One region of the Halomonas sp. 7T genome, then DNA from elsewhere that is predicted to be linked to it. Evidence: predicted binding sites of a transcription regulator. Region 1 holds the regulator's gene; each other region holds the start of a gene.

Region 1 (7,905 bases):
TTACCTCTAAAGCGCAACGAGATGTTATTCTTGCTTACTCATGTCTAAACGTTAAAGAGACGATCAGCACCATGCGCAAGCCCCCCTCGACCCCCAGCCAGCTGCGTGAAAGTGCACTGCGCACCCTGCAAATTGAGCAAGCCGCCATTGGGGGCCTTCAGGCAAAGCTTGACGAGGGCTTCGACCATGCCTGTCAATTAATACTTGCCTGCCAAGGCCGAGTCGTGGTCACCGGTATGGGAAAATCTGGTCATATTGCTGGCAAGCTAGCGGCCACCCTTGCTAGCACTGGCACGCCTGCTTTTTTTGTTCACCCTGGCGAAGCTAGCCATGGCGACCTTGGTATGATCACTCGTACCGATGTGGTACTAGCCCTCTCCAACTCTGGCGAAACGGCTGAAGTCACTGCGCTTCTTCCACTGCTTAAAAGGCTCGGCATTCCCCTGGTGAGTATGACCGGCCGCCCCGGTTCGACGCTTGCCAAACATGCCGATGCTCACCTCGACAGTGGCGTTGAACGGGAAGCCTGCCCGCTTGACCTGGCGCCTACCAGCTCAACCACTGCAGCACTCGCCCTCGGGGATGCGCTGGCCGTCGCGCTTTTAGAAGCTCGCGGTTTCACCGCTGAAGACTTCGCGCTCTCTCATCCGGGCGGTAGCTTAGGCAAACGCTTGCTACTGCGCGTAAGAGACGTTATGCATGATGGCGCTCGCCTGCCTCAAGTGGCGCTGGGCAGTCCGTTACGAGATGCCCTGCTGGAAATCACTCGGCAAGGCTTAGGCTTCACCTGCGTTGTCGATAGCGAAGGGCGTTTAGTCGGCGTATTTACAGACGGCGACCTACGCCGCACGCTCGATCAGTTTCATGACCTGCGAAAGATCTGTGTCGATGAGGTCATGACACGGCCCGGCAAGCGCATTGGGCCAGACATACTGGCGGCAGAAGCAGTCCGAATTATGGAGGAAAGCCGCATCACCGCACTCGCCGTGGTCGATGATCAGCAGCGGCCGATTGGCGCCCTACATATGCATGACCTTTTATCCAGCGGCGTAATTTAATCGCCATTCAACACTTGAAGGAGGCTCTATGGCCCTACCTGATGCTCTACTTGACCGCATTCGTCGTGTTCGTCTACTGGCCCTAGATGTCGATGGCATATTGACGGATGGACGCCTTTACTTCCAAGCGGACGGCATTGAAATTAAAGCGTTTCACACCCAGGACGGCCACGGCCTAAAGCTATTAAAACGCGTAGGCATTCATGTAGCGCTGATTACCGGCCGAGACTCTTCCATGGTCAGCCAGCGCGCGGCGTCGCTAGGTATCACGCATGTCTACCAAGGGTGCGAAGACAAACTTGTCACGCTGAAAGCACTCTGCCAGCGCCTGGATATCACGTTAGAGCAAGTTGCCTACTGCGGCGACGATCTGCCAGATTTAGCACCTATTAAGCGCTCTGGGGTGGGCATTACCGTTCCCAATGCGCCTGACTACATGCACACCCACGCGGATTGGATTACCGACCGCTTAGGTGGACACGGCGCAGTGCGTGAGATCTGCGATACGCTGCTGATGTCCCAAGGCCACTGGGATGCCGTGATGGACACCTATTTGCACAGGCATTCGTAATGGCGCTACGGGTTAAAAAGCGCGTCTGGCTGACCGGGATGGTGGTAGCTCTGGGTACCCTGCTGGTGTGGATAGACCCCCGCGGCCCACAAGACATCACACCAGACCCTGAGGCTCAAGCCGAAGAGCCGGGGCATGTGCTAGAAAACGCTGAAATCACCCTATTTGGCGAAACCGGGGCGATTCAACAATCGCTGATAACGCCCTATCTAGTTCACACGCCCCAGCAAGCCATAACGCAAGCCACCTCGCCCAGAGCGACAATATTTGATAGTGAACAGAGGGAATGGCTAGCCACCGCCAACGCTGGCACGCTCAATACGGACACACACGCACTCACGTTAACGGGTTCGGCAAGGCTGCTGGCACCCGATGAAGGCTGGCAGCTGGATACAGAGTCATTACACTATAACGGCATGACTCGCCATGCATGGAGCGAGGCACCGGTACTGCTTCAGCAGCCACCGCAGCAAATCAGTGCCTTACGTATGGATATGTGGCTTGACACGAGCCAGGTTCGATTAACTGATAATGTGCGGGGCACCCATCCGCCCGCCACTCAAGCGCCTTAGGAGTCGCTATGAACGCTTTAATCCGCATCGCGCTTTTAGCCTTAGCGGTGCCGCTCTCGGCGGCTGCCCAAACAACACAAGCCCCTGTTGAAGTTGAAGCTGACCGTTTAGATCTTGACCAGCGCGCAGGTACGGCGGTCTATAGCGGCAATGTCAACATCCGCCAGGGCGAAATGCAGCTTCGCGGAGAACGCGTCGAGATTCAGCGTAATGATGCTGGCGAGCTCGCTCGAGCTACCGCGACAGGCGAGCGCGCTTACCTGCGTAATCAGCTTGAAGATGAAGAGACACCCATGGAAGGCTGGGCACGCCGCATTATCTATCATGTCGCTGAACGCCGGGTTGAGCTCATCGATCAAGCAGAGCTCACTCAGCGAGGCGACCGTTTCCAAGGGGGACGCCTAGAGTACTTCATCGACCGAGAAGTCGTTCAGGCGCGCTCTGATGTTGATGGAAGCGAGTCTCAGCGCATACGCATGACCCTACAGCCCTCGCAATAGGGAGTTCATTTGTGACAACCCCCAGCTCCATGGCAACCAGCGACGCTGCTCCGGTAAAAACGCTCTACGCGCATCATTTGGCGAAAAGCTACAAGCGCCGCCGCGTAGTTAAGGATATTAACTTAGAAATTACCCAAGGCAGCGTTGTAGGACTGCTAGGCCCAAACGGTGCGGGTAAAACCACGTCGTTTTACATGATCGTCGGTCTGGTAAAGTCCGATGCTGGCAACGTGGGTATCGATGATTTAGACCTCACTCGTGCGCCCATGCATGAAAGGGCCATTGCAGGCATTGGCTATTTACCCCAGGAAGCCTCTATTTTTCGTAAGCTTTCCGTTGCCGATAACATCATGGCGATCCTTGAAACTCGAAAGGAGCTCGATCGCGATACGCGAGAACAGCGCCTAGAGTCGTTGCTTGAGGATTTTCATATTACTCATATCCGCGACAATTTAGGCATGAGCCTATCCGGTGGCGAACGTCGGCGCGTTGAAATTGCCCGATCACTGGCCACAGAGCCTGCATTTATTCTGCTAGATGAGCCGTTCGCAGGGGTAGACCCTATTTCCGTTGGTGATATCAAAACGATTATACGTGCGCTCAAACAGCGCCATATCGGTGTACTCATCACCGACCATAACGTTCGGGATACGCTTGATATCTGCGATATTGCCTATATCGTCGGCGATGGCCAAATCATTGCCAGCGGCGACCCGCAATCCATTCTCGACAATCAGAAGGTACGCGATGTTTACCTTGGGGCTGATTTCCGCCTATAAACAAGCGTCTACCGACTAATTACTTTTCATGGCATGCTTATTGCACTTGCGCCAGAGGATAACTCGCACTAGGGTGGAGCTTTCTGATTAACGAGTGGTTCTCAGATGGTCATGAAAGCTTCTCTTCAACTGCGTATCGGCACACAGCTCACCATGACACCTCAGCTGCAGCAGGCAATTGCGCTGCTTCAGCTCTCCACACTCGATCTGCGGCAAGAAATTCAGCAAGCGCTCGATGCTAATCCCATGTTGGAACAAGAGGATGAATTTGGCGAGCAGGCAGTCACCGAAACACCAGAAACAGAATGGGCCGAAAGCATCCCCAACGAACTGTCTGTTGATAGTGACTGGTCAGATACCTACCAAGATATGGGCAGCGTAGGCGGTGCCAGCGAAGGGCCTGACTTTGAGCGTCAAGCAGCGGGCCAAAGCCTTCATGGCCACCTCCTTTGGCAGTTGGCTATGACCGACTTCTCGCCTCGAGAGCACGCCATTGCCGAAAGCTTAATCGACGCTCTAGATGCCAACGGCTACCTCACCCAGCCGCTTAACGATATCCGTGAGGGCTTGAAAGCGCAGGGCCTCGATAGCCTAAGCCAGCGTGAAGTCGAAAATACCCTGTTGCGCTTGCAGCAATTCGAACCCACGGGAGTTTTTGCACGGGATTTACGCGAGTGCCTCATGCTTCAACTCGCCACACTCCCAGAGGAAACCCCGTTTCTAGTGCCCGCTAAACGGTTGGTGCGCCAGTTTCTTGAAGCGTTAGGCAAAGACGATCTACGACTGCTTAAGCGGCGGTTGAGTCTAGACAATGAACAGCTTGATGACGTTATTCGCCTTATTCGTAGCCTTGACCCGCGTCCCGGCAGTGCCTATGGCGATAGCGACGATAGCTACATAACCCCAGACTTAGTCGTACGGCATGACAACGAAGGGTGGCACTTAGAACTTAATCCGGAAGCATTGCCAAAGCTGCGCATTCAGCCAGACTACGCCAGCCTCATCAAGCGTGCAGATAAAAGCCAAGACAACCAGTTTCTTAAAGAGCACCTGCAGGAAGCCCGCTGGCTGATTAAAAGCCTTTCCAGCCGTAATGACACGCTGCTGCGGGTGGGCCGTGAAATTATCACGCGCCAGATTGGCTTTTTAGAGCATGGCGAAGAGGCAATGAAGCCGTTAATCCTAGCGGATATCGCCGAGGCCGTGGAAATGCATGAATCCACGATTTCCAGGGTGACCACCCAAAAGTATATTCATACGCCTCGCGGCGTATTTGAACTTAAATATTTCTTCTCCAGCCAGGTGAGCGGCCAGGAAGGTGGCGATAGCCACTCCAGCACCGCCATCCGCGCACGGATTAAGAAGTTGGTTCAAGAGGAGCCGCCCGGCAAGCCGCTCTCCGACAGCCGTTTGGTAGCGCTTTTGGAAACAGGTGGTATCAGTGTTGCGCGGCGCACAGTCGCTAAATATCGAGAGTCAATGGGCATTCCCTCCTCCAGTGAACGGCGCCGTTTACGTTAGCGAACAAGGAAACACCGCTATAGGGCTTTGCAATAGCGCAAAAAGGGTTACAATCGAAGTACAGTCCCATGGATAAGGAGCACGTCAATGCAAGTAAACATCACTGGTCATCATGTAGAACTGACTGACGCCTTGCGTGACTACGTCAACGAAAAACTAGCGCGCGTTGAGCGACATTACGACAACATTACGACAGTACAAGTGACCTTATCTGTTGAAAAAGAGCGCCAACAAGCTGCCTGCACGCTGCATGCAGCAGGGGCTGACCTGCATGCCGAGGCGCTAGACAATGATATGTATGCTGCTATTGACGCTTTAGCAGACAAAATCGACCGTCAACTCGTTAAACACAAGGAAAAAGCACAAGCTCGCGCCCAAGGCGCTGGCGTGCGTTAATTCAATGACGTTGGAAACCATACTTCCCCCGGAGCGCATTCTTTACGACGTGCCCGGGGGCAGCAAAAAAAGGGTGCTGGAATTTTTCAGCACCTTTATTGCTCAAAATACCCCTAGCCTTGATAGCCAGGAAGTTTTTAGCCGTTTAATCGGTCGCGAGCGCCTGGGAAGCACGGGGATAGGCAACGGTGTTGCCATCCCCCATGCGCGAAGCCCGCACTGCACCGCGCCTATCGCTGGCTTTTTAAAACTTGCTGAACCGGTCGATTTTGATGCTATCGACGGAGATCCAGTCGATTTGGTCTTCGTTTTATTAGTACCAGAAGAGGCCGACGACACTCACCTAGCGTTGCTTGGGCAAGTTGCCACCATCATGAATGAGGCCGATACGCGCCAGCAATTGCGCAAAAGCGAAAGCCAGCGTGAGCTTCTTGAGCTTATCACCTCTAAAATTCGTGAAAAAACCGCGCATTAAGCATCTACTTCGACGCTAGCTGCTGACTTTTTTGTTGAAGCCCCACTTATTTTTGGCAGCCCAAGAGAAAATCTATGCAACTGGTGATCATTAGCGGCCGTTCCGGATCCGGTAAATCTATCGCCTTACAAGCGCTAGAAGATCTAGGCTATTACGCCATCGACAACTTACCCGCCATGCTGCTTGGCTCTCTCGTTGACGAGCTGCGCGCTCAGGGTGGGCGTACACATTTAGCGGTGAGTATCGATGCCCGTAACTTGCCCACTGCCCTTGAGCAACTGCCATCTTTGCTTGAAGAGCTCAAGCAGCGGGATATTCGCTTCCAGGTCATTTACCTGACGACTGATGCCAGAGTTTTACTAGAACGCTACTCCGCCACTCGGCGCCGCCATCCGTTAACTCGTGATAGCGATATGACGCTAGAGGAAGCGATCAATAAAGAAGAAGAAACGCTGTTAGAGATCCGTGACCTTGCTGATCTGATGATCGACACTTCTCGCTTGTCAGTGCACGATTTACGCCGCCGCATTACTGACCAAGTTGCCCATCAGCATAGTGATAGCCTCACCCTTACGTTTGAGTCCTTTGGCTATAAGCGTGGTGTCCCCCTAGATGCCGATATTGTTTTTGATGTTCGCTGTTTACCTAACCCTTATTGGGACCCGACATTACGACAATATACCGGCCGAGATGCAAAGATTGTGGCATTTCTCAACAGCTATCCTATCGTCGATGCAATGAGTAGCGATATTTATAGCTGGCTAGAGAAGTGGCTACCTGCCTACCAAAATAGTCAGAGAAGCTATATGACCGTCGCCATTGGCTGCACCGGCGGCCAACACCGCTCTGTTTATATGGTGGAAGAACTTGCACAAAGGCTCGTAAAAAACATAGGGGAAGTGCAGCTAAGGCACAGAGAACTGGGACTTCAATACACGCTTAGCGAGCAACCAGCGAAGCAACTCTCTTCAGAATTGATCAAACATGATCAACCATAACGTCTAAAGCGTACGTCACCAACAAAGACGACACCACTCGGCAAAAAGGAACCAGGGTGCCAGAACGAACGTTAACCCTTACCAATCAGCGCGGCTTACACGCGCGAGCGGCGACTAAGCTAGTCCAGTGTGGGCAGCAGTATTCCGCCAGCATTTACGTTTATAAGCAGCAACAGATGGCAGATGCGGCCAATATCATGTCGCTGCTAATGCTAGCAGCCCCTTGTGGTACCGAGTTAAAGATCATTGCCGAGGGCGAGGACGCTGAACAGGCGTTGGAGGCTATCCAACGCCTGTTCGATGCGCGCTTTGATGAGGATCAGTAGCGGCTAACTGCTGACGCTAGCTGCCAGCGATGGTCATGGCGTCAATTAGCCAGCTGCCGGTGTGAATGCTGCCTCGGGTATCTGTATCATCAGCAACGCCAACCAAGCCCGCAAACATGCTGTTAAGATTTCCGGCAATAGTGAACTCTTCGATGGGGTACTGCACCTCCCCATTTTCAATCCAAAAACCTGCGGCCCCTCTTGAATAGTCACCGGTAACGCCATTAACACCCTGGCCCATCAACTCGGTCACCCAAATCCCACGCCCCATCTCCTTTAGCAGTGCCTCCCGGCTAGTGGCTGGGGTCTTCAGCCGAATATTACGTGCACCGCCAGCATTAGCGGTAGTCTGCATGCCTAAACGGCGGGCACTGTAAGACGAGAGCATATAGCTTGCGATATTTCCCTGGTCAATAAAGCGATTATCTCTAGTCTGAACGCCCTCTCCATCAAAGGGTGAACTTGCGGTAGCGCCCACCTCCATTGGCTTCTCTTCTAAATTAAACCAGCTTGGGAACAACGGTGTCCCTAACCGATCGCATAGAAATGACGCCTGACGATAGAGCGACCCACCCGCTAATGCGCCCATCAAGTGGCCAATCAATCCACTAGCAAGCGTTGGGTCAAATAGCACAGGGAACGTGCCTGTTGGCGGACGTTTCGCGCCTAAGCGCCGAAGTGTGCGAGCAGCTGCTTCGCGGCCGACACT
Region 2 (7,124 bases), 1.2 Mb from region 1:
TTGGATGGCGGGCGTGCAGCTCATCAATCGCTGCTAGGTTCATCGAGGCATCTTCACGAATCGCCGTGTGCGGGCAGCCGCCGGTTTCCACGCCGAGTATGCGGTCGGCAGGCAGGGCATCGTGTTTGAGCAAAAAATCGGCATCTTCGCGGGTATAAATATCATTGGTCACGACGGCGATGTCGTAGTAATCCCTTAGCGCTGAACAGAGCTGCTTGAGCAGTGCGGTTTTACCGGAACCCACCGGGCCACCCACGCCTACGCGTAAACAGTGCGTCATTGTTCTCTCCTAATAGATAAGCTTTTAAAATAGCTAAGCGTTTAGCTTCTAAACAAGCGTGAATATTGCGTTTCATGCAGCGCACTTGCCAGCGCCACGCCGGGCAATACGGGGCCAAGGCCATCATCGTCGAGCAACAACGCCTGGTCGACGGCGGCCACCAGCTCCCCGCGCAGCTGTTCAATCACGCGTTGGGCGGCGGTGTGGCCCAGGGGCAGTGCTTTGCAGGCCACCGCCAGCTGGTTTTCCAGCCACGCCCAGCCAAACCCTAAAAGCGCCTGACGCTTGGATACGCCGCGCATGTGGGCGGCATAGCTAAATAGGGTGACGTAGCCGGCATGAGCCGGCAGTAAGGTCTCATGTGGCAATAAGTCCAGGCTGCCCAGCAAGCGCTTGAGCGAAGCGCCCAAGCGGCTATCCTCGGCGGCCAGTTCAGCGGTTTCTCGGGTGGCGGCCAGCCACTCATCCCATTGCGCAACGACGGCACTGTCCTGTTGCTCAAAGGCGGAGTATAAGCGTGCAATCAGCGGCAGCTCACAGCGGGTTAGGCCGTCTTCCAGCACGCCAGAAAGCCACACCGCCAGACTTTGCTCATCGCTGACCCAGCCCAGCTCAAAGGCACTTTCCAACCCTTGGGAAAACGCAAAGGCACCGATGGGCAGTGCGGGGCTGACCAGCTGCATCAGCCCTAACAGGGCGAGGTCTGATGGCTGCTCAGTGGGCATGGTGGTGCTCATGAGCGTGTGAATGATCATGTGGGTGCTCATGGTCGTGGGAGTGTCCATGAGAATGTCCGTGAGAATGCCCGCCGCCACCTACTTGGTTATAGGCCCCCGGCTCTGGGTCGAAGGTGGCGTTGTGATGCTCAAGCTCAGCTCCCAGCAATTCCGCCAGTTCTTCTAGCACATGGTCGGGGGGGAAGCGCACCCAGCCGCCCTTTTCGTCTTCGCCCAGCGCCAGCTGCACATGGCGGTTGCCAAGGTGGTAAGCAAGCCTCGCCAGGGGTAAGCCTGTGCTTACTCGCGCAGTCACCACAGGCTCAATAGCGGCACGTATGCGCACTACCTCGCCACTTTCAGCTTTTAAGCCTTCGCCATCGCGCAGCACGGGACCGCGATCCAGAAACAGCCCCAGCGGCTGGCCGCTGTCACTTTCGGCTTTCAAACGGCCTCGAATGCGTAGCTCGAAGGGCAGTGTCAGCGTGTCGCTGGCGGCGCTTTCGTCTATCGGCCCTAAGCGCTCAATTAATTTAAGCATGCTCTTATCCTTTCTCGATCCATGAAGGCTGAGCCGGGGGTAGGCCGTAGAGAGGGTCTTTTACCATGGATGGCAAAAGTAGCTTACAGGGACGTATTTACAGCGCCCTCTCGTAGGCCTACCCCCGGCGCCCCGGACAATAACTCAATCAAAACAAGTGATACCGCTGCGCTAGCGGCAGCTCGGTGGCGGGCTCACAGGTGAGCAGTTCGCCGTCGCAGCGCACTTCGTAGGTTTGTGGGTCAACCGTCAGCTCTGGGCAGGCGTCGTTGAGCTTCATATCTTTTTTGCGCACGCCCCGTACGTTTTTACAGGCTGCTAAGGTGCTATGCAGGCCCAGGCGATCCTTAATTCCCGCATCAATCGCGGCCTGGCTAACAAAATTGAGCCGGATCTGGCTGGTGGCCCGCCCAAAGGCACCAAACATGTGGCGGTAATGCACTGGCTGCGGCGTGGGAATAGAGGCATTGGGGTCGCCCATGGGCGCTGCCGCAATCATGCCACCCTTTAAAATCAGCGAGGGCTTTACGCCAAAAAACGCCGGTTTCCAGAGCACTAAATCAGCCAGCTTACCCACTTCGATAGAACCTACCTCATGGGCAATGCCGTGGGTAATGGCAGGGTTAATGGTGTATTTGGCGATATAGCGCTTGGCACGCAGGTTATCAGCCCCTAACGCTTCATCTTCCGGCAGCAGGCCACGCTGCACTTTCATTTTGTGGGCGGTTTGCCAGGTGCGGCAGACTACTTCGCCCACGCGGCCCATGGCCTGGGAGTCGGAGGCGATCATCGAGATCACGCCCAGGTCGTGGAGGATATCCTCGGCGGCGATGGTTTCGCGGCGAATACGCGAATCGGCAAAGGCCACGTCTTCGGGAATATTAGGGTCCAGGTGGTGGCAGACCATCAACATATCTAGATGCTCGTCGATGGTGTTCACCGTATAAGGCCGCGTCGGGTTGGTAGAAGATGGCAGCACGTACTCTTTTGAGCAGGCGGTGAGGATATCCGGTGCGTGACCGCCCCCAGCCCCTTCGGTGTGATAGGTGTGAATACCGCGCTCTTTGAACGCCGCCAGGGTGTCTTCCACAAAGCCGGATTCGTTGAGCGTATCGGTGTGGATGGCGATCTGTACATCGTATCGTTCGGCAACGCTTAAGCAATTATCGATAGACGCAGGCGTGGTGCCCCAGTCTTCGTGAAGCTTCAGCCCCATTGCACCGGCTTCTAGCTGCGCTTCCAATGCTTCAGGCAGGCTGGCGTTGCCTTTGCCGAGCAGGCCAATGTTCATCGGCAGGTCATCTACCGCCTGGAGCATCTTGCCAATGTGCCAAGCGCCGGGGGTACAGGTGGTGGCGTTGGAGCCCGTCGCCGGGCCAGTGCCGCCGCCCAGCATGGTGGTGACGCCGCTCATGAGCGCTTCTTCCACCTGTTGGGGGCAGATAAAGTGGATATGCGCGTCGATACCGCCAGCGGTGAGAATCTTGCCTTCGCCTGAGATAACTTCAGTGCCAGGGCCAATCACAATCTCTACATCGGGCTGTACGTCGGGGTTGCCTGCCTTGCCAATGGCGGCAATGCGCCCGCCCTGCAGGCCGACATCGGCTTTAACGATGCCCCACCAGTCTAAAATCAGTGCATTAGTAATCACCGTATCCATGACCGTAGCGTCATTGCGTTGGCTTTGCCCCATGCCGTCGCGAATCACCTTGCCGCCGCCGAACTTCACCTCGTCGCCGTAGTGGGTGGCGTCTTTCTCCACTTCGATCCATAGCTCGGTATCCCCCAGGCGCACGCGGTCGCCCACCGTGGGGCCGTACATGTCGGCGTAGGCTTGCCGACTGATTTTGTTAACCGGTTTCATTGTTTATCTCCATCGAGCGCACCCATCACATCGCCACGGAAGCCGTAGATTTCGCGCTTGCCGACAAACGGAATCAGTGTGACCTCGCGGGTCTGGCCAGGCTCAAAGCGAATCGCGGTGCCCGCTGCGACATCTAAACGAAAACCACACGCTTTACTGCGATCAAATACCAGCGCAGGGTTGGCTTCGGCAAAGTGGTAGTGGGAGCCAATCTGAATGGGGCGGTCGCCGGTATTGGCCACTTCGACGCTAATCCGCTCGCGGCCCACGCATAGCTCAATATCACCGTCTTTTAACTGATACTCACCGGGAATCATGATGGTTCTCCCCTTTTTCAATTTGTCAGCGCCAGGATTTAACACGGATTGAGCGCCGCCCGTTTTAAGTGATGGGGGTGTGTACGGTGACCAGCTTGGTTCCATCAGGGAACGTAGCCTCCACCTGCACTTCATCCACCATTTCCGCCACGCCGTTCATCACGTCGTCACGGGTGAGAATCTCGCGGCCGTAGCTCATTAGATCGGCGACGCTTCTACCGTCACGGGCGCCTTCGATAATTTCGAAGCTGATTAGCGCGACGGCTTCGGGGTAGTTGAGTTTTAGGCCGCGAGCTTTGCGGCGCTCGGCAAGCTGGGCGGCAGAAAACAGCAGCAGCTTATCTTTGTCTCGTGGGGTCAGCTCCATGGGTCGAATCTCCGGCAGTGCATCGAATTAGGTTAACCAAATGCGCGGTGTATGGGCCTCACGCGCAATCCAGCGCGGGCGCAGTAAATGCCAGGCCTGCTCACATAGCGCCCAGGCTTCATTACGAGAGTTTCCAAGGTAGCGCAGCAGCAGTACGCCATGACGAACGGTGACGGCCCAACGCGGGTTATCCGGCAGCGCCTCGCGTAGTTCATCAATCGTCCCACCGGCATCTTCTAAACCCACCGCCCACAGCGTGGCTTGCACCGTGGCGCCGCCCTGCCCCCAGCGCCCCGCAAAACGCGGATGCAGTGGGTCTAGCGGCTGGCGTTCCAGCCACAGCGGCTTGCCATCCAGGGTTAGGCGAAAGTGCTGCTCAATGCGGCCTGTTACATAAGGAAGTTCACTGGCGGGACGGCCTAGAGCCATGATTTCCCAGCCCAGGCAACGGGCGCTGCCATGCAACGCAATGTGCGTTCGCTGAGTGCCCTTGGAGCCATCAAAGGCGATCGTTTCCTGGGGTAGCCATTCGAGGATGCCACCATCTTCCACGTTCAGTTCAGTGTGTTGGCTCCAGGCGACGCCCTGGCTGTCCGCTTTATACAGCTTGTTCGCCGCAGGCGTGGTGAGCAGCGCGTGGGCACCGCGCTCGATGTCAGCGCGAATCGTGAGCGCATCACCACTGACCAAGCCACCTGGCGGGTGCAGCACGTAGACATGGCAGGCTTCTGTGCTGCCTTCAGGGTAAAACGGGCGTTGAACCCGCAGCGGCCCTTGGTGACGCGCTTGGGTCAGCCGGGTGATGCCGTCGCGATGGGCGAAGCGCAGCGCCAGGGATGCCGCCCAGTGGCGGTCTTGGTCGAACCGGTGGCCGGAGCCAGCGCGCGGTGTTACGGATTCGCACAGAAGCATGGGAAGCGGTCGCATCCTTTTTGATAAGCCTTTCCCCATTTAATGCAAAGAGTGCGCCAAAATGGTGAAAGGCCTAAATATGCGACCGTAAAAGCAGTTAATGGGGCAACCAGCACGATGCCTGCGGCATTTTTGCACCATAAAAATGCACCAGAACGCCGCCTGCACCACGATATTACGTAACGATTAGTGGTGCATGTGCCCAGACTGTTCAGCATGCGAGTGAGCGTGTTCAGCTCCCTCTGGCGATGCTCCCGGTGCCAATACCTCAAGCTCTACGTGAATGCTCTCAGCGTTTTGAAACTCAAGCGTGACAGGCACAGGCTCTCCCTCAACGATGGGGGAACCCAGCTCCATAAACATCAGGTGTAAGCCGCCCGGCGCCAGCGTAACCGTATCGCCTGCGGGCAGCTCAATGCCATCCGGCAGGTGAGACATACGCATCACGTCGCCATCCATCTCCATGGTATGCAGTTCAACGCGCTCGGTAAGTGGTGAGGTGGCCCCCACTAGGCGGTCATCGGTCGAACTACGGTTGGTCAGGGTGACAAAGCCTCCTCCCGCCCCGGCCCCTGGCGGCGTTGCCCGCGTCCAGGGCGTGGCGGCCTCAATAGGTAGCGTATGGCTTGATGCGCCATCATCTTGGCCGTGCTGGTTGGCAAGCAGCGCTGTGCTGGTCAATAACAGCGTTGTTAACAGTGCAGTACGCAACATAGTGCTTTTCCTTAAGTGCTTTCCTTAAAAGAGCTGATTAGCCGGTCACTACCTGATTTCGCCCGCCGCGCTTGGCTTGGTAGAGGGCTTGGTCGGCGCGCTGCAGCGAGCGCAAATAGTCCGGGTGGCCATCGTGGAGTGTCACCCCAACACTGACGGTCACATTGAGCAGCGTATCGGCCGTTGCCAGCATCGACTCTTTAGCCACCGCTTGCCGCAAGCGCTCAGCAAACAATCGGCTACCTTCGAGGTCGGTATCCACTAACACAATGAGAAACTCTTCACCGCCCATGCGAAAAACGTAATCGCCTCCACGGGTGGAGCGGTCAAGAATGCTAGCCACCTGCTGCAGTACGCTGTCGCCCGCATCGTGACCATGAGTGTCATTGATCGACTTGAAGTGGTCGATATCTACCATTAATAGTGCAAAGCGCTTTTCTGAATTGCGTGCTATTTCAACTTCCCGATTCAGCACCACGGAAAGGAACTTCCGATTAAGCAGCCGGGTTAAGCTATCGCGCCCCGCTTCTAATCCCGACGCACGCTCTAACACGTCATCCAACAGCATAAGGATAGTGCGCGCCGCATTGCGAATATCGCTCAACGCCTGTAGCCGTGAATGGATATCGTCGCTGCCCAGCGCCCTTAACCACTCATCATCTACGTGATAAATATGCCGCGAAATGGTCTTGATTTCCGGCGCGCCCTCAAACGCATGACACGCTTTATGAAAGTACCATAGGCCAAATTCGGAGCTGGCCAGCCGAGGAAAGGTGGCGACGCCTTGCTGGGCGGCCACGGCAAACATCAGCGTATTTTCCCAATCCAGCAGCGCTGAACGCTGCCGTTCGCGTTCGTCCCCAATGCTCTGGGTCAGCGAGAAGAGCTTATACGCCTCTTCCGTGCGTGCATTGCGGTCGCTGGCAACGGAGTAGGCATGACTCATAATCTCCATGGCCATATCAATATGGTTAGAGACATAGACCGACGCAGCACCCGACGACAGCGGGCTTTCAAAAGAGGCGTTAATCTGCTGATAGATTGCCTGCTTAAGCTGTCGCGCGCCGTTAAGTACCAAGTTAACGGGAATATCGATACGCGCGTGCACCTGGCCCACTTTCTCCTGATGCACGACCAGCGCTTCAAAGTCGACATGCTCCACGGCAAACATGGCGCTCAGCCAACGCTGCATGGAGGGGTTTAAGCGCTGATGCACTTGGTCGTTGGAGAGAAATAGCGAGGCGTGGGGGTCTTCCAGCATGACGCTGTAAAAGTGATCAGCAAAGCGGGCGCAGTGTTGTTCGATCAGCCTTTCCACCGCGTGGCGTAACGCCATTGGCGTACTCTCCAGCAGCATTCGCCACTCGTTAGCGAGCTGATTTTTATCTTTGTAACGCATACTCCACCCGGCTC
Region 3 (7,905 bases), 1.2 Mb from region 1:
CCGCTGGCAGGTGCTTCGCGTTACGACCACACCGATTTCACTCCGATTGCGCGCATCAATACCGACTATTCGATTATTTTGGTGGCGGCAGACTCCGAGTACCAAACCCTGGATGATCTTTTCACAGCGCTGAAAGAGAATCCCAGTTTGAGCGTAGGCGGCGGCAGTGCGCCGGGTTCCATGGACCACATCTCGGTGGCTGGCCTTGCTTCCGCGGCGGGTATGGATGCCTCCTCGGTTAACTACATCCCCTTCTCGGGCGGTGGCGACGCCATGACCAACCTCATGGGCGGCCACATCGAGGCAGTGATTGGCGGTGCCGGTGAAGCGGTAGGCCAGCTGGGCGAAGGTAGCCAGCTGCGCGCACTGGGCGTTTCGTCTGAAGCGCGCTTGGGTGGCGGCTTGGCGGAGGTGCCCACTTACCAAGAGCAGGGTTACGACTACACCTTCGATATTTGGCGTGGCGTCATGGGCGCCCCGGAAATGCCGGACGAGGCGGTTGAATACTACGAAACGCTCTTCGCCGAGATGCTCGAAACCAACGCTTGGCGCGAAGCAAGCGACCAGCTGGGCTGGATTGATGCCTACCAGGATAGCGATGCCTTCGCTGCTTTCCTGGATGAGCAGCAAGAGCAGTTCAGCAGCGTATTGACCGACCTGGGTCTGATGCGCCAGTAAGACGCGCTCGCCCCAGCCCCCGGTGGCCTCTCGCCACCGGGTCTTCCGTCTGATACCGCAAGGATCTTGCTATTCAGCAACGACACCTTCGGAGAGCTTTCCCATGACTCGATTCAATACCAACCAATGGCTAGCGCTTGTGTTGTCGTTAGTGGCAGCTGCCTATCTGGCTATGGCCTGGCAAATTCCCAACTTTCCGCTGCCCCGCCCAGTGGATTCTGACCTGTTTCCAAAGGTGTTAGGCGTCTCTTTGCTGTTGCTATCGGCGTGCCTGTTTTTTGAGCGCCCTGGCCCTATTGCGGGAGCCGATCAGATTGATCACGCCGAAACCGAAGGGCCGCTGCTGTTGACGCCTTGGGCGCGGGTAATCGTCACCGCGATCGCCATCGCGGCTTACGCGTTCTTACTCGTACCGCTAGGCTTTGTGCTGGCTTCGACGCTGCTATGTGTAGGCCTAACCGCTTACTACGGCTACCGCCGCCATGGGGTCAATCTGGCAACATCGCTTGGGGTGGTGCTGGCGCTGTATCTGACCATGACGCGGGTAATGGATGTTTACCTACCCACTGGCGTGCTGCCGTTTTAACCCAGCCGCGCTTGCCCCCTGTTCGCGGGTTTAAAAGAGAGACACACCCATGGATGCCTTTAACAATCTAATGTACGGCTTTGGCATCGCGCTTGAGCCTATCAATATCGCGTACGTCTTTGCCGGTGTGTTTGCTGGCACCATTATCGGCATGTTGCCCGGCCTTGGGCCAATCAGCGCGCTGGCGCTAATGATCCCGATTACCTTCGCGATGGAGCCCTCGTCAGGACTGATCCTGATGGCTGGGGTGTATTACGGCGCTATTTTCGGCGGCTCCACTTCGTCTATTTTGCTGAATGCCCCTGGCGTGGCGGGAACCGTCGCCACTTCGTTTGACGGCTACCCGATGGCTAAGCAGGGGCTGGCCGGTAAGGCGCTGGCGATTGCCGCTTACTCCTCCTTTGTGGGCGGTACTATCTCCGTTGTTTTTCTGATGTTGATTGCGCCGCTGCTCTCCAAGGTCGCGGTAAGCTTTGGCCCCGCTGAGTACTTTGCGCTGATGGTGCTGGGCTTAACCGCCGTTGTGTCACTCTCCGATAAGTCGCTCGTTAAAGGCTTAATCGCCGCCGTTATCGGAGTAATGATCTCGATCATCGGGATTGATATGCAAACCGGTACCGAACGCTTTACCTTTGGCTCTATTCACCTGCTCGACGGCGTCGATTTCCTAGTCGTCGCGTTGGGCATCTTCGCGTTAGCCGAAGTGTTCTACATGCTGCTGCGCGGAGGCGGTGGTAAAGAAGCGCCGCGTAATGCCATTGGCTCCTTGAGGTTGACCCGCAGTGAAGTGAAGCAGATTGCCGGGCCGGTTAGCCGCAGTTCAGTCTTAGGCTTCTTTACCGGTGTGCTGCCAGGGGCTGGCGCGACCATCGGTTCGTTTCTTGGCTATAGCATGGAAAAACGCATTGCTAAAGATGGCGATACGTTTGGTAAAGGCAACATTAAGGGCGTTGCCGCGCCGGAAGCGGCGAATAATGCGGCGTGTACCGGCTCGTTTGTACCGTTGTTAACCTTGGGTGTGCCGGGTTCGGGGACCACCGCCGTGCTGCTTGGCGCGCTGTTAGTAATGGGAGTAAACCCTGGCCCGATGATGCTTGAGCAGCGCCCGGATGTGTTCTGGGGCGTGGTCGCCAGTATGTATATCGGCAATATTTTCCTGCTGGTGCTTAACCTGCCGTTGATTCCGCTGATCGCCAAGATTCTCGATCTGCCCAAGCCGTTGCTGCTATCACTGATTTTGATCTTCTGCATGATCGGCGTTTACGGCATGAGTTTCAGCGTTTTCGACCTGTTGCTGCTGCTTGGCTTTGGTTTGGTGGGCCTAGGGATGCGCTTGTTCGGATTCCCCGCTGCGCCGCTGATTTTGGCGCTGATTTTAGGCAACATTATGGAAGAGTCCATGCGCCGTGCGCTGCAGATCTCTGGCGGTGATTGGACGACCTTTATCGACAAGCCGATTTCCCTGTCACTACTGGTGATTGCGGTACTGTCACTTGGGTTACCGCTGCTGAAGAAGCGCCGCAAGCGTCTAGCGGTTTAATTGCCGTTCGTTTGGTAGAGGCTCAGCGCCCTAGCCCTGCTAGGGCGCTTTTTTACGGTTTTCGGGTGAGAGTCATCGCGAGTGCTTTTTTGGTGCAGGGTGCTCTCTGGGTGCATTTAAGCCGTGCATGAACGATGTGCCAGCGCGCTACCTTAGTGCGTAAACGGCGGTCGGATAATTTTTAACATTATTCTAAGTGTTTGATATTTAAATTATTAAATTCTTTTGCTCCAGTGTGGCGCACCCCTTGCAGGTGTTGGTCACCACTTTCGTGGGCGTGCTAAAGCGCACTCATGCCGGAAGCAGCAAGGCGTAACGGCAGAGGGGTTAGCACGCAGCCAACATACCGAGCCCCACTCATAAGGGGCGCAAGGAGGTTCACGTGACCACACTGCAGCGCAAGACACACCCTCGCACCCTTGGCCGTTTTACCACTGCCTTAATTGCCGCCGCCGTTATGGGGGCCAGTGCTCAGGCCATCGCCCAAGAAGACGACCCGATCAAGGTTGGTATCCTTCACTCACTTTCCGGCACCATGGCAATCAGTGAGACCGTTCTCAAAGACACCGTCGAGATGCTTATTGAGCAACAAAATGAAGCGGGTGGCTTGCTGGGCCGCCAGCTTGAAGCGGTGGTGGTGGATCCCGCCTCTAACTGGCCGCTATTTGCCGAGCGTGCTCGGGAGCTACTGGCGCAAGAAGAGGTCGACGTGATCTTCGGCAACTGGACCTCTGTTTCCCGTAAGGCGGTACTGCCGGTGGTGGAAGAGCTTAACGGCCTGTTGTTCTACCCAGTGCAGTATGAAGGCGAAGAGTCCTCGGAAAACGTCTTCTACACCGGTGCCGCCCCCAACCAGCAGGCGATTCCTGCGGTTGAGTATCTGATTAATCAAGTCGGAATCGAGCGCTTTGCGCTGGTCGGCACCGATTATGTCTATCCGCGCACCACTAACCGCATCCTCGAAGCCTTCCTCAAAGATGAGCATGGCATCGCTGATGAAGACATCATGGTCAACTACACGCCGTTCGGCCACTCTGATTGGCAGAACATCGTGTCAGAAATCCGCCGCTTTGGTGAAGAGGGTAAACCCACGGCGGTCATCTCAACGATTAACGGCGATGCCAACGTACCGTTTTACACCGAGCTTTCTAACCAAGGCATTGATGCGGCGGATATTCCAGTCATCGCCTTCTCAGTGGGCGAGCAGGAACTCACCGGCATTGATACGGGCCCGCTAGTGGGTCACTTGGCAGCCTGGAACTACTTTATGAGCGTCGATACTGACGCAAACTACGACTTTATCGACGCCTGGATTGAGTACACCGGCGACGAAATGGCAGTCACCAACGATCCTATGGAAGCCCACTACATCGGCTTTAATATGTGGGCGGAAGCGGTGCGTAAAGCGGGCACTACCGACGTGGATGCAGTGAAAGACGCGATTATCGGTGTCACCGTACCGAATCTCTCCGGCGGCTATGCGGCCATGATGCCCAACCACCACATCACCAAGCCGGTGCTGATTGGTGAAGTTCAAGACAACGGCCAGTTCGATATCGTCTGGCAAACTCCTTCTACAGTGGCAGGCGATGCGTGGTCTGACTACCTGCCTGGCTCGCGTGATTTGATCGCCGACTGGCGTGCACCTATGCGCTGCGGCAACTTCAACGTGGTGAACGGCTCATGTGGTGGCAGCACCGCAGCAGAAGAAGCCGAAGCTGCTCTCGCTGAGTAAATGATGATCCCTCGCTGCTTGGCTGAACGCTGAGTGGTGGGGGAGCACGCTACCTCCCTTTTTTAGATTCCTGTTTCTAATATAACCAAAGGAAGAACCCCATGAGGCGTTTCCTTTCCTTAGGAGTACTGTGTCTAGGAGCACTGTGCCTGCTGTTGTTAAGCGTCACAGCCACCGCCCAGGCACAAACAAGCGCCGCCACCGTGGAGGCTGATGACGCAGCGGCACTTGAGCTACTCAAAGCGCTGGACGTGCGCTCCTATCCAGCCAAAGGCGAAGCGATTATCGCTATTTTGCAAAGCGATGATGAGCGCGCGCGTGATTGGCTACAGTCCTTGCTGGATGGGCGTTTGCAGCGCACGGACGACGGCCGCTTTGTGGTGGTGCTCGACAATCAAGGGCGCGACTGGCCAGTGGCGGATGCCTTAACCGGTGAACCGCTGGGAGAAATGTCTCGGCGTGATTTAGATCGTATCGGTATCAACAATGCGCTGCGTAATCAGTTACGTAGCGCTATTGCCGTGGTGGATCTGTATTCGCCCAACGTTGAGCGCCGTCGTACGTCAGCCAGCCGACTGCTGGGTGAGGTTGACGAATCACTGGCCGAATCGCTTGGTGAACTGATCGCTGAGGAAGAAGACGCTGAGGTAACGCGCAGGCTGACCCAGGCGCTGGCGATTTACCAAGTCGAAAGCGGCGAGCTGGAAGGCGTTGAAACGCTACGAGGCAGCTTGCATCCGCGGGTTCGCGTCGCGCTTAGCCGGGCAGCGAATGACGATGACCCCATTGTAGCCGATGCCGCTAATGAAGCGCTGATCAGTATTGAGCAGAATCTTAAAATTAATCGTGGCCTAGAAACGCTCTATTTTGGTTTGAGTCTCGGCTCGGTGTTGGTGTTGGCAGCGATTGGCCTGGCCATTACCTTTGGCGTGATGGGCGTTATCAATATGGCCCACGGCGAGCTGATCATGCTGGGCGCTTATACCACCTGGATGATGCAGCAACTGTTGCCCGGCCAGCCGGGGCTGGCGCTGGTCCTGTCGATCCCCGCGGGCTTTATGGTCGCCGCGCTAGCCGGTGTGGCGATTGAGCGTGGTGTTATCCAGTTCCTGAAGGGCCGCCCGCTGGAAACCCTGCTGGCCACATTCGGTGTTAGCCTGATTTTACAACAGCTGGTGCGAACGGTGATTTCACCGCAGAACCGCTCCGTTGTGACACCGGAGTGGATGAGCGGCTCGCTGGTGATTAACGATGCGCTGTCGTTAACGCTCAACCGCATGTACGTGCTTGGTTTTGCGCTGGTGGTGTTCGCTGCGCTGATGTTAATTATGCGCCGCACCCGCTTAGGGCTTGAAGTGCGTGCCGTCACGCAGAACCGCGCCATGGCGCGTTCTATGGGTATTCGCGCGACCCGGGTGGATATCATGACCTTTGCGCTGGGTTCTGGCGTGGCGGGCTTGGCGGGCGTGGCGCTGTCACAGCTCACTAACGTAGGCCCCAACCTGGGCCAGAACTACATCATCGACTCCTTCATGGTGGTGGTGTTTGGCGGCGTGGGTAACCTGTGGGGCACGCTGGTGGCGGGGCTTTCGCTGGGGATTATCAACCAAGTGTTGGAACCCTGGGCAGGCGCCGTGCTGGCCAAGATTATCGTGCTGGTCTTCATCATCTTGTTTATACAAAAACGCCCGCGTGGACTCTTCCCGCAGAAGGGCCGGGCTGCGGAGGGCTAAGCGATGTCATCGACGATCTCATTAACGACGCACTCATCTTCAAGCCAGTTTTGGCTCACCCGCCCGTTTGGCGAACGGGCCACGCAGATCTTTCTTGGCGTGCTGTTTGCTGCGCTGCTGCTAGTGACCGTGCTGCATCTTGCGGTGCCCCAAGGGCACCCACTGCATGTGAACGCTTACACCGTTAACCTGTTCGGTAAGTACTTAAGCTACGCGCTGCTCGCGGTGGCAGTGGACTTAGTGTGGGGCTACCTGGGTATTTTGAGCCTGGGCCACGGGGCGTTTTTCGCCATTGGCGGCTACGCCATGGGCATGTACCTGATGCGCCAAATCGGTGACCGGGGCACCTACGGCGACCCGGTGCTGCCGGATTTTATGGTGTTTCTCAGCTGGGACAGCCTGCCCTGGTACTGGCTCGGTTTCGATATGGCCTGGTTTGCGTTTGCCATGGTACTGATAGCGCCAGGGCTGCTGGCGCTAGTGTTTGGCTTTCTGGCGTTTCGCTCGCGGGTGACCGGGGTGTATCTGTCGATCATCACCCAAGCGCTCACCTTTGCCCTGATGCTGGCGTTCTTCCGTAATGAAATGGGCTTTGGCGGTAATAACGGCCTCACCGATTTTCGCGAGCTGCTTGGCTACAACCTGCGCAGTAACGACACCCGCTTAGGTCTATTTATTGCTACCGGCGTGGCGCTAGCGCTGGGCTACATTCTTTGCCGCGCGATTGTCACCAGCAAGCTAGGGCGGGTGTGCGTGGCCACCCGGGATGCCGAGGCCCGCACGCGTTTTATTGGCTACCGGGTCGAACGCTTCCAGCTATTTGTCTTCGTGGTTTCCGCCATGTTGGCGGGCTTGGCGGGCGCGCTGTATGTGCCTCAGGTGGGCATTATCAACCCCAGCGAGTTCTCGCCGATTTTCTCGATTGAGATTGTGCTGTGGGTCGCGCTGGGCGGCCGCGCCACGCTATATGGCGCGGTGATTGGGGCGATTTTGGTTAACTACGCCAAAACCGTGTTTACCGGCGTGATGCCTGATGCCTGGCTGTTTGCCCTGGGCGCGCTGTTTGTCTTGGTTACCGTGTTTCTACCTAAAGGCGTGGCGGGGCTGTTGCTCCACCTAAAACGCCGCAAACAATCCGATACCGTGCCGAAGGAGGCTACCGCATGAGCTTGTTGCAATCGCTAACCACGCGGGATCGGGTGTTTGACTTTATGGCGCCTCAGGCGTCACCGGTGGATGTGCGCCACGGCCCGATTCTGTATATGGAAGATGTTACGGTGAGCTTTGATGGCTTCAAGGCGATCAATAACTTAAACCTGACCATTGATGACGGTGAACTGCGCTGCATTATCGGCCCCAACGGGGCGGGTAAAACCACCATGATGGACATCATTACCGGCAAAACGCGCCCCAACCAAGGCAGCGTGTGGTTCGGCAGTCGCCATAATCTACTGCAAATGAATGAACCGGATATCGCCAGCTTGGGGATTGGTCGTAAATTCCAAAAGCCCACGGTATTTGAAGCGCTGAGCGTGTTTGAAAACCTGGAGCTGGCGATGGCCGCCGACAAGCGGATTCTGCCCACGCTGACCGCCCGCATGACCGGGGAGATCAAAGACCGCATTGATGAAGT
Region 4 (7,905 bases), 1.3 Mb from region 1:
CGCCAATTTTGCCGGTATTGGCGACCTGGGTGATCGCGTCAATGACCTGTTCGGCCATATCATCATCAACCGCCACTTCTAATTTCACCTTGGGCAGAAAATCCACTACGTACTCTGCACCGCGATATAGCTCTGTGTGCCCTTTCTGACGGCCAAAGCCCTTTACTTCCGTTACCGTAATGCCCTGCACGCCGATATCAGAGAGCGATTCGCGTACGTCATCAAGCTTAAACGGCTTGATAATGGCTGAGATCAATTTCATTGCGACATCCTCTAGCTTGGTGGCCTATTGTCGAAGGTTGGCGGGCCACTGTGTTAAAGCCCATCACCCGTTGCTATTAAGCATACACCGCTACCGGCAGAGAATAAAAAATCAACGCCAATGGATGGAAAGAATGCCCTCAAGCAAACAGGCCTCCCACATGGGGAGGCCTGGCTAGCGTAAGGATGCTGATGCTTATTTCTTCACGCTAAACTCGGGGTAGGCTTCAAGACCGCACTCTGCGATATCGACACCTTCGTACTCTTCTTCTTCGCTAACGCGAATCCCCATGATGGCTTTCAGTACCAGCCATACCGCCATGCTTGCGATGAATACCCAACCAAAGATACCCACAATACCGATCAGCTGTGCGCCGAAAGAAGCATCGCCATTGGTTAACGGCACCGCCAGTACGCCCCAGATGCCTACCACGCCGTGTACCGAGATCGCACCGACCGGATCATCAAGCTTCAGCTTGTCCAGCGAGACGATAGCCACGACAACAATCAAGCCGCCCACTGCACCAATAACCGCCGCACCAAGCGCAGAAGGCGACAGCGGATCAGCGGTAATCGCAACCAGACCGGCCAGGGCACCGTTAAGCGCCATGGTGAGATCCGCTTTACGGAACCACAGCTTGGCGAGAATCAGCGCAGCAAGCACACCACCCGCCGCCGCCGCATTGGTGTTAACAAATACCTGGGCAACGTTGTTAGCAGAGCTGATGTCGGACATTTTCAGCTCCGAACCACCGTTGAAGCCAAACCAGCCCATCCACAGAATAAAGGTACCCAGCGTTGCCAGCGGCATATTGGCGCCTGGAATCGCGTGGATAGAACCATCTTTACCGTACTTACCTTTACGTGGGCCAAGCACCAGTACACCGGCTAAAGCAGCGGCAGCACCGGCCATGTGTACAATGCCAGAACCCGCGTAATCAGAGTAGCCGACCTCAGACAACCAGCCGCCGCCCCAGGTCCAGTAACCAGACACCGGATAGATAAAGGCGGTCATCACCACCGCAAAGGCCAGGAACGCCCACAGTTTCATACGCTCGGCAACCGCACCCGAGACAATCGACATCGCAGTGGCGACAAACACGACCTGGAAGAAAAAGTCAGAACGCATGGAGTAGTAAGGCGCATCGTCGCCGCCTGCGGTGACCGCATCCACGCTGTTTTCAGCGCCAATTAAGAAGCCTAGATTGGGCAGGAAGCCCCCCGCGCTGCTGGAATACATAATGTAATAGCCCACCAGCAGGTACATGGTGCAGGCAATGGCAAACAGCGCGATATTTTTGGTCAGAATTTCGGCGGTGTTTTTCGAACGCACCAAACCAGCTTCAAGCATTGAGAAGCCAGCAGCCATCCACATGACCAGCACGCCGCAAATCAAGAAGTAAAACGTATCGAGCGCATAGCTCAAATCAGCTAACTCATTCATGAGGTGTTCCCCGTTGCTTTAAGAGAAGTTATACGTAAAAAACAGACCAGAGAGCCTTGTTTACACAGCGTCAGCGCCGCGCTCTCCGGTACGAATACGGATCACATCGTCTAATGGCGTTACAAACACCTTGCCGTCGCCGATTTTGCCGCTGTTCGCCGCGCTACAAATCGCATCTAGAACGCTTTCAAGGCGCGCATCATCGACAGCAACTTCTACTTTTACTTTGGGTAAGAAATCGACAACATACTCCGCGCCACGATACAGCTCGGTATGCCCCTTTTGACGACCGAAGCCTTTTACTTCCGTCACCGTGATGCCCTGAACGCCGTTATCGGCGAGCGCTTCACGAACGTCGTCAAGTTTGAATGGTTTGATGATAGCGGTGATGAGTTTCATCCCGGTTCTCCCCTGCTGGATGAGGTAGCGGCAACGCCGCCCGAATTAACGCCTTATCCCGTTAATGCGCATACCGTGCCACCCACGCTTTTTTTCTTATAAGTCAGCAGTTTGTTTTATAAAAACGCAGCGCACCCGGCGGCAAGGAAGACTTAGCAGCCGCCGCTGCTTGGTCACTTGCACCATAAATGAACATTAATAAATGCGAGGCGCTTCATTTCGATGCATCGCGTCGATCAAGAGTGGCCAGACGCTAATTTGCAAACGAAACATGCGCATCGACGGTGGGTTGCGTATCCTTATTGGTAAGCAGTAACCATTTATGCGTGGTCATTTAAGGAGAGAGCAATGGCGCCTCAAGATCGCATCAGCCGTTTAGCCCAGCAAATTGGGGATCGTTTGCAGAACGCGTCTCAAGCCCCGGAAGATATTCAAAAAGGCGTGCAGCAGGTAGTACGTGGTGCCTTTGACAGGCTGGAGCTAGTCTCACGGGAAGACTTTGATATTTTGATGGATGTATTGCAGCGCACGCGCTCCCGCGTTGAAGCCCTGGAGCGTCAAGTGGCTAGCCTTGAAGCAGCAGTGGAAGCCTCTGTGGCAAACAACACCACGCCGCTTGAAGCCGAGGCCCCGCCGACACCTGAGCACACTGACACGACCAAGCCTGTTCAACCAAGCACTGCTGAGAAGCCAAACGCTTCCGAAGAGTAACTGCTAGCGCTTCACCACGGCGGTAGTGCGCTGAGACGCTTACCGCCGCCTTGTGATGAAAATGATAATCACAATCATTGACAACTGTGCCTCTCCTGCTACTGTAGCGCACGGCAAATCGTTGCCTGTGTTGCTCAAGGAGTGCCGATGTCGTCACTGCAGTGGCTCTATCAAGATGCCCTTAGCGCATTCACTGCGCCCTCTTTCGGGCCACGGCCCCCAACGCCGCTATTACCAGGCGAAGCGCTGTCCGACGCCGCACAACTACGCCAGCATGTGCTGCATTTTGGTGCGGCTGATTTAAACAGCGACGACCTAAAAGCCAGCGCCTCGCTGTGGTCGCGGTGGCATTTCAGCGCCGTGATTGCACCAGCGCTGGCCGCGCATCTTCTGCTAAGTCGCCAGCTTCCCTTAGCCCTTAATCAAGTGGCACTGCATCTCTCCGACAGCCGCCGTACCGAACGCCTGCATTTTGCCCACGAGGGCAGTGCGCCACAAACCAGCGAGCCTTTTGCCGTTTTCTCCCTATTGATAGACGCACACCTTACCTCTGTTATTGCGACACTGGCCTCACTCTCCGGCGTATCCCCTCGGGTGTTTTGGAATAATGCCGGCACTTACTTTGATTACTTCACCGACGTGTTTGCCGCGCACCCCAGCGTCGAGCCGCAGCGTCTGGCTGAAGCCCATGCCATTTTAACTCAACGCCAGCGCCCAGATGGCCAACTAAACCCGCTCTATCAACCGGTTAGTGTGGGCGCCGATGGTAAACGCAAGCGGCGCCTGTGCTGCTTGCGCTATCGTATTCCAGCGCTTGGCTATTGCGATAACTGCCCGATTGCTTGCAAGCGTCGCCACGAAAAAGCCGACACAAAAAAAGCCCGCGCGGTGCACGGGCGTGGACGTAAAGAGGGCAGCAAACAGCGCGTTTAATAACGCCAGGTAATATTGGCCATCACATGCCGCGGTGCGCCATAAAAGCTTTGATCCCACTTGAGGCTGGTGTGGTATTTCTCATCCGTGACGTTATTAATGTTCAGCGAGCCGGTTAACCGCTCGCTAAAGTCGTAGCTAGCCATTAAGTCGACCAGCGCATAGGCGTCTTGGCGCGTTTTACCTTCAGCTAAGTCCTGCTCGCGTTCAATCGCATCCTGCCAGCGCAGCCGAGCGCCCACTTTAAGCTGATCCATATTGGCTGGGCGATAACTGGTAGAAGCCCTCACCATGTTGCGGGGAATATAGGTGTTGGCGGCATTACCGTCAGCATCCTCCACTTCAAGGTAGGTATAGCCGATGCTCGCTTGCCAGCCTGGGGCTAGCTCACCTGCGATTGTCGCCTCAACGCCTTCACTGGTGATGCCGTTACCCCCCACATACACGGAGGTACCATCAGGCAGCGTGCCGTCTGGCTGAGCCACGTTATCCTGTTCGATACGGAACATGGCGAGCGACGCATCGGCACCGCCATTGAACATATCTGCCTTAATACCGACTTCGTGCGCCTTACCATCGATAGGATCGAGGTACTCACCGCTGCGGTTCGTTTCGGTCTGCGGGGAGAAAATCTCGGTATAGCTGGCGTAGAGCGATGCGTTATCGGTCACATCATAAATCACCCCCAGGTAAGGCGTGACCACCCCATTCGCTTCGGTCGCTTGAGAGGTCCCGTACTGCTCCCCCGTGGTATCAAACCAACTTACCCGAGTACCGGCAACGCCCGTCCAGCGGTCGGCGAGATCCAGCTGAGCAGCCCCGTAAATACTGCGCTCTTTAATAGTGGCATCGCCAACGGAGGCAGGCGTCGCCGCCCAGCTAGAAGGCTCAGGATAACGACCATCCCATTCATCAAGCCAAGGGAGCGATGTCGAGGCGGACGTGGCGGGATAGCGCGACTCCTGCTGGTTGCGGCTCTGGCTCCAGTCGATGCCCGTCATAAGCTGATGCGTACGTCCAAACGCCTCCACATTACCTTTAGCATGCAGATCCGCTACCCACTGCTCTAGATGACGCTCGTACTGGCTCAAGGTCAATTGACTACTGTCGATTTGTCCACTGGCCGCATCCGGCGCGCCATAAATATAGAACAGCTGAGTGTCAGAGCGCATATCCAGGTGCGTCACCGTCCCTTTCAACGACCACGTATCGGTGAGCTGCTGAGTGAGTTCAACAAAACTGCGATGAGTTTCGACGTCCCAGTAGGACCATTCCGGCGCTGAAGATGTACTACGTGCATAGTTAGTCGGGTTGCCCGCCGAATCGTAGCTAGGCAGTGACCCCCACATATTGCCGTCAGAATTGTTCTGCTGCCAGGTATGCCCCACGGCCAGTTGAGTGCTATCCGTCACATCGGCTTCTACCACGCCATAGAGCAGCCCTCGCTCTCGACTGAGCCGATCCAGGTACGAGTCACTCTGCATCCCCGACGCAACAAGCCGCCCACGAATACGACCGGCATTATCCATCGGCCCAGAAACATCCACGTCCAAACGGCGATGATCCCATGACCCCAGCGTGCCCGCGATAGAGGCTTGGGGCGTTTCCGTGGGACGCTTGCGCACAAAATTAACCGTCGCGGCCGGGTTGCCTGAACCAGACATCAACCCAGTAGCCCCACGCACCACTTCGATGCGGTCGTAAATCGCGGTGTCCATATCACCATGAACATTGTTATAAGGCATCGGCACACGCAGGCCGTCGACTTGAAAGTTAGAGACCTCAAAGCCACGCGCAGAGTAGTAAGTACGATCAGTTTCCAAGCGCTCAACCGTTACGCCAGGCACGCTTTCGAGCGCGTCATTGATGGTTTCTAGCTGAAAGTCATCTAGTTGGGCACGCGTCACTGTCGACACGGACTGGGGTGTTTCACGGGGCGTCAGATCAAGACGTGTGGCAGTGCTGGTAAGGGGAGTACGGTAACTTTCTGTGCCCTCAGTAACCACCGAAAGGGCTTCAGCCTGAACGGTGACTGTGTCTAGCGCGGCGGTGTCCTCCTGGGCGAACAGTGGCGAAGCACCGAAGGCAAAACAGCCAGCCGCTGACATCAACAGGGCATGCTGAATAGCGCTGACCAGCGGTTTACGGGGTGTTGCCTGAGGGGGTAATGGGGAAGCTTTGAGCAAAGGATCAAGCATGAGACGTACGCCTCTTTAGGTATCGTTATGGGATATTTTACAGAGGCAAATGGTAATCACTATCATGCAAAGCTTCAACGATAATAATTCCCAAACAATAATGAGTTTGATAAATATTTATATTTGTTTAGAATTCGCTCCTGCTGATGTATTTACCTATCGCTGAGTCCATGGGCGGGAGAGGCACCATGTTTGAAGTGAACGCCGCAGGCTTTCAGGTTGCCAATAAAGCGCTGCTGCACGCCACTACCACTACCTTCTTACCCGGCCAGGTATGCGGCTTGATTGGCCACAACGGTTCAGGTAAATCCACGTTGCTAAAACTGCTGGCTCGCCAGCAGCTCGCTTCACAAGGCGACATTCGTTTTGCCAAGCGCCGCCTGAGTGATTGGGGTCAGCGTGAATTCGCCCGCCAAGTGGCCTATCTCCCTCAGCACTTGCCCCCCACTGAGCACTTAACCGGCCGTGAACTGGTCGCGATGGGGCGCTACCCATGGCATGGGTTGTTAGGCCGACACACCGCGAAAGACCGCGAGGCCGTCGAGCGGGCGCTGGCACTCACGCACACCGAGGCACTAGTGGACCGTCTGGTGGATACGCTCTCCGGTGGCGAACGCCAGCGCATTTGGCTCGCCATGTTACTTGCCCAGGGAAGCCAGTTTTTGCTACTAGATGAGCCCCTCGCCGCGCTCGATATTGCCCATCAGGTCGAGGTATTAGCCCTTATTCAACGGCTATCGTACGAGCTGGATTTAGGCGTCATCATCGTGCTGCACGATATTAATATGGCCGCCCGCTACTGCGACCGCCTGGTCGCACTGCATAGCGGCCGCCTCTTAGCCGATGGCCCCCCAGCACGCTTAATGCAGCGCGACACATTACACGCCATCTACGGCATCGATATGCGTATCGTGTCTCACCCCACGTCTGAACGTCCGATTGCCGTGGTGGCTTGATGCGCACACGACTGCTTCGTCACTTCCAGGCTTTATGGCTGTTTTGGGGTCTGATGCTCGTCAGCGGCTTAAGCAGTGGCGCATCGCCACAGTGGGCCACGCTGGATTGGACACTTGCCGAAACGCTGATCGCACTGGACGCGCCGTTAAGCGGCGTAGCGCAAATCGACGCCTACCACGCCTGGGTCGGTGAACCGCGTATCTCAGAGAGAGTGGCCGACTTGGGACTGCGCACCCAGCCTAACCTAGAGCTACTCGCTGACTTGTCACCTGAGGCCATTTTTATCTCGCCTATGTTCAGCAATTTGACCGCGCGCCTATCGCGCATCGCTCCCGTTGAGCCGCTGACGCTTTACCAGGCAGACAGCGATACATGGCATGAGATGCAGGGGCTAACACGAAAGCTGGGTAAGCGGGTTAACCGCGAGCGGCAAGCCGAGACTCTTATTGCCTCAACACAAGCGCTGATCGACCGTCTGAAAGCCCGCGCTCCCACCACCGCCCCTTTATTAATAGTGCAGTTTATGGATGAGCGTCATGTGCGGGTATTTGGAAAGAATGGCCTCTATCACGCTGTTTTAGAGCAGCTAGACATGACCAATGCCTGGCAAGCGCCCACCAACGCCTGGGGCTTTTCCCTGGTCGGTATCGAGGCGTTAGCCGCCTACCCAGACGCCCAGCTGGTAGTCGTTGAGCCGCTTCCCATTGGCGTTGAAGCTGCGCTGGCCAACAGCGGCCTGTGGCAGCACTTGCCCAGCGTTCGCGAAGGACGCGTGATTACCTTACCGCCGACGTGGAGTTTTGGTGCGCTGCCTTCCGCACAGCGCTTTGCACGCACGCTGGTGTCCGCACTGGAGGCAGCGCATGACAATTAATGCGTTAACGCCTAGCCTGCCAGCGCGCTATCACCCCAGCGTTTTGACGCTGTTGTTAGCGGCGCTGACCGCACTGCTTAGCGTTTCTGCGCTCTCACCTGTTGCGCTTAGCGAGGCGATTCGCCAAC

The links. The regulator sigma-54, encoded in region 1, starts transcription at its own class of promoters, with help from an activator protein. The targets are predictions, from matches to a motif close to TGGCACNNNNNTTGCTNT.
Region 2: a site for sigma-54 is predicted at 5,039-5,056, ahead of LOS15_RS15455 (urease accessory protein UreD). Genes of this name have one in related genera too.
Region 3: a site for sigma-54 is predicted at 3,041-3,058, ahead of urtA (urea ABC transporter substrate-binding protein). Genes of this name have one in related genera too.
Region 4: a site for sigma-54 is predicted at 2,168-2,185, ahead of LOS15_RS15165 (P-II family nitrogen regulator). Genes of this name have one in related genera too.

Annotation. Positions count from the first base shown of each region.
Region 1 covers NZ_CP087112.1:878,387-886,291, reverse strand. Annotated here, with positions in the region: gene LOS15_RS04015 (KpsF/GutQ family sugar-phosphate isomerase) at 72-1,058, shown strand; gene LOS15_RS04010 (KdsC family phosphatase) at 1,087-1,629, shown strand; gene lptC (LPS export ABC transporter periplasmic protein LptC) at 1,629-2,201, shown strand; gene lptA (lipopolysaccharide transport periplasmic protein LptA) at 2,210-2,701, shown strand; gene lptB (LPS export ABC transporter ATP-binding protein) at 2,731-3,480, shown strand; gene LOS15_RS03990 (RNA polymerase factor sigma-54) at 3,586-5,001, shown strand; gene hpf (ribosome hibernation-promoting factor, HPF/YfiA family) at 5,089-5,397, shown strand; gene ptsN (PTS IIA-like nitrogen regulatory protein PtsN) at 5,402-5,872, shown strand; gene rapZ (RNase adapter RapZ) at 5,947-6,870, shown strand; gene LOS15_RS03970 (HPr family phosphocarrier protein) at 6,927-7,196, shown strand; gene pmbA (metalloprotease PmbA) at 7,213-7,905, opposite strand, start outside.
Region 2 covers NZ_CP087112.1:3,290,298-3,297,421, reverse strand. Annotated here, with positions in the region: gene ureG (urease accessory protein UreG) at 1-280, opposite strand, end outside; gene LOS15_RS15480 (urease accessory protein UreF) at 322-1,005, opposite strand; gene ureE (urease accessory protein UreE) at 995-1,537, opposite strand; gene ureC (urease subunit alpha) at 1,686-3,401, opposite strand; gene LOS15_RS15465 (urease subunit beta) at 3,398-3,718, opposite strand; gene LOS15_RS15460 (urease subunit gamma) at 3,783-4,085, opposite strand; gene LOS15_RS15455 (urease accessory protein UreD) at 4,113-4,997, opposite strand; gene LOS15_RS15450 (copper chaperone PCu(A)C) at 5,184-5,711, opposite strand; gene LOS15_RS15445 (diguanylate cyclase) at 5,749-7,110, opposite strand.
Region 3 covers NZ_CP087112.1:3,280,143-3,288,047, forward strand. Annotated here, with positions in the region: gene LOS15_RS15395 (Bug family tripartite tricarboxylate transporter substrate binding protein) at 1-678, shown strand, start outside; gene LOS15_RS15400 (tripartite tricarboxylate transporter TctB family protein) at 782-1,264, shown strand; gene LOS15_RS15405 (tripartite tricarboxylate transporter permease) at 1,314-2,804, shown strand; gene urtA (urea ABC transporter substrate-binding protein) at 3,187-4,539, shown strand; gene urtB (urea ABC transporter permease subunit UrtB) at 4,641-6,272, shown strand; gene urtC (urea ABC transporter permease subunit UrtC) at 6,276-7,439, shown strand; gene urtD (urea ABC transporter ATP-binding protein UrtD) at 7,436-7,905, shown strand, end outside.
Region 4 covers NZ_CP087112.1:3,224,207-3,232,111, reverse strand. Annotated here, with positions in the region: gene glnK (P-II family nitrogen regulator) at 1-262, opposite strand, end outside; gene LOS15_RS15170 (ammonium transporter) at 458-1,705, opposite strand; gene LOS15_RS15165 (P-II family nitrogen regulator) at 1,766-2,104, opposite strand; gene LOS15_RS15160 (accessory factor UbiK family protein) at 2,453-2,815, shown strand; gene fhuF (siderophore-iron reductase FhuF) at 2,963-3,748, shown strand; gene LOS15_RS15150 (TonB-dependent siderophore receptor) at 3,745-5,946, opposite strand; gene LOS15_RS15145 (ATP-binding cassette domain-containing protein) at 6,135-6,902, shown strand; gene LOS15_RS15140 (ABC transporter substrate-binding protein) at 6,902-7,777, shown strand; gene fhuB (Fe(3+)-hydroxamate ABC transporter permease FhuB) at 7,767-7,905, shown strand, end outside.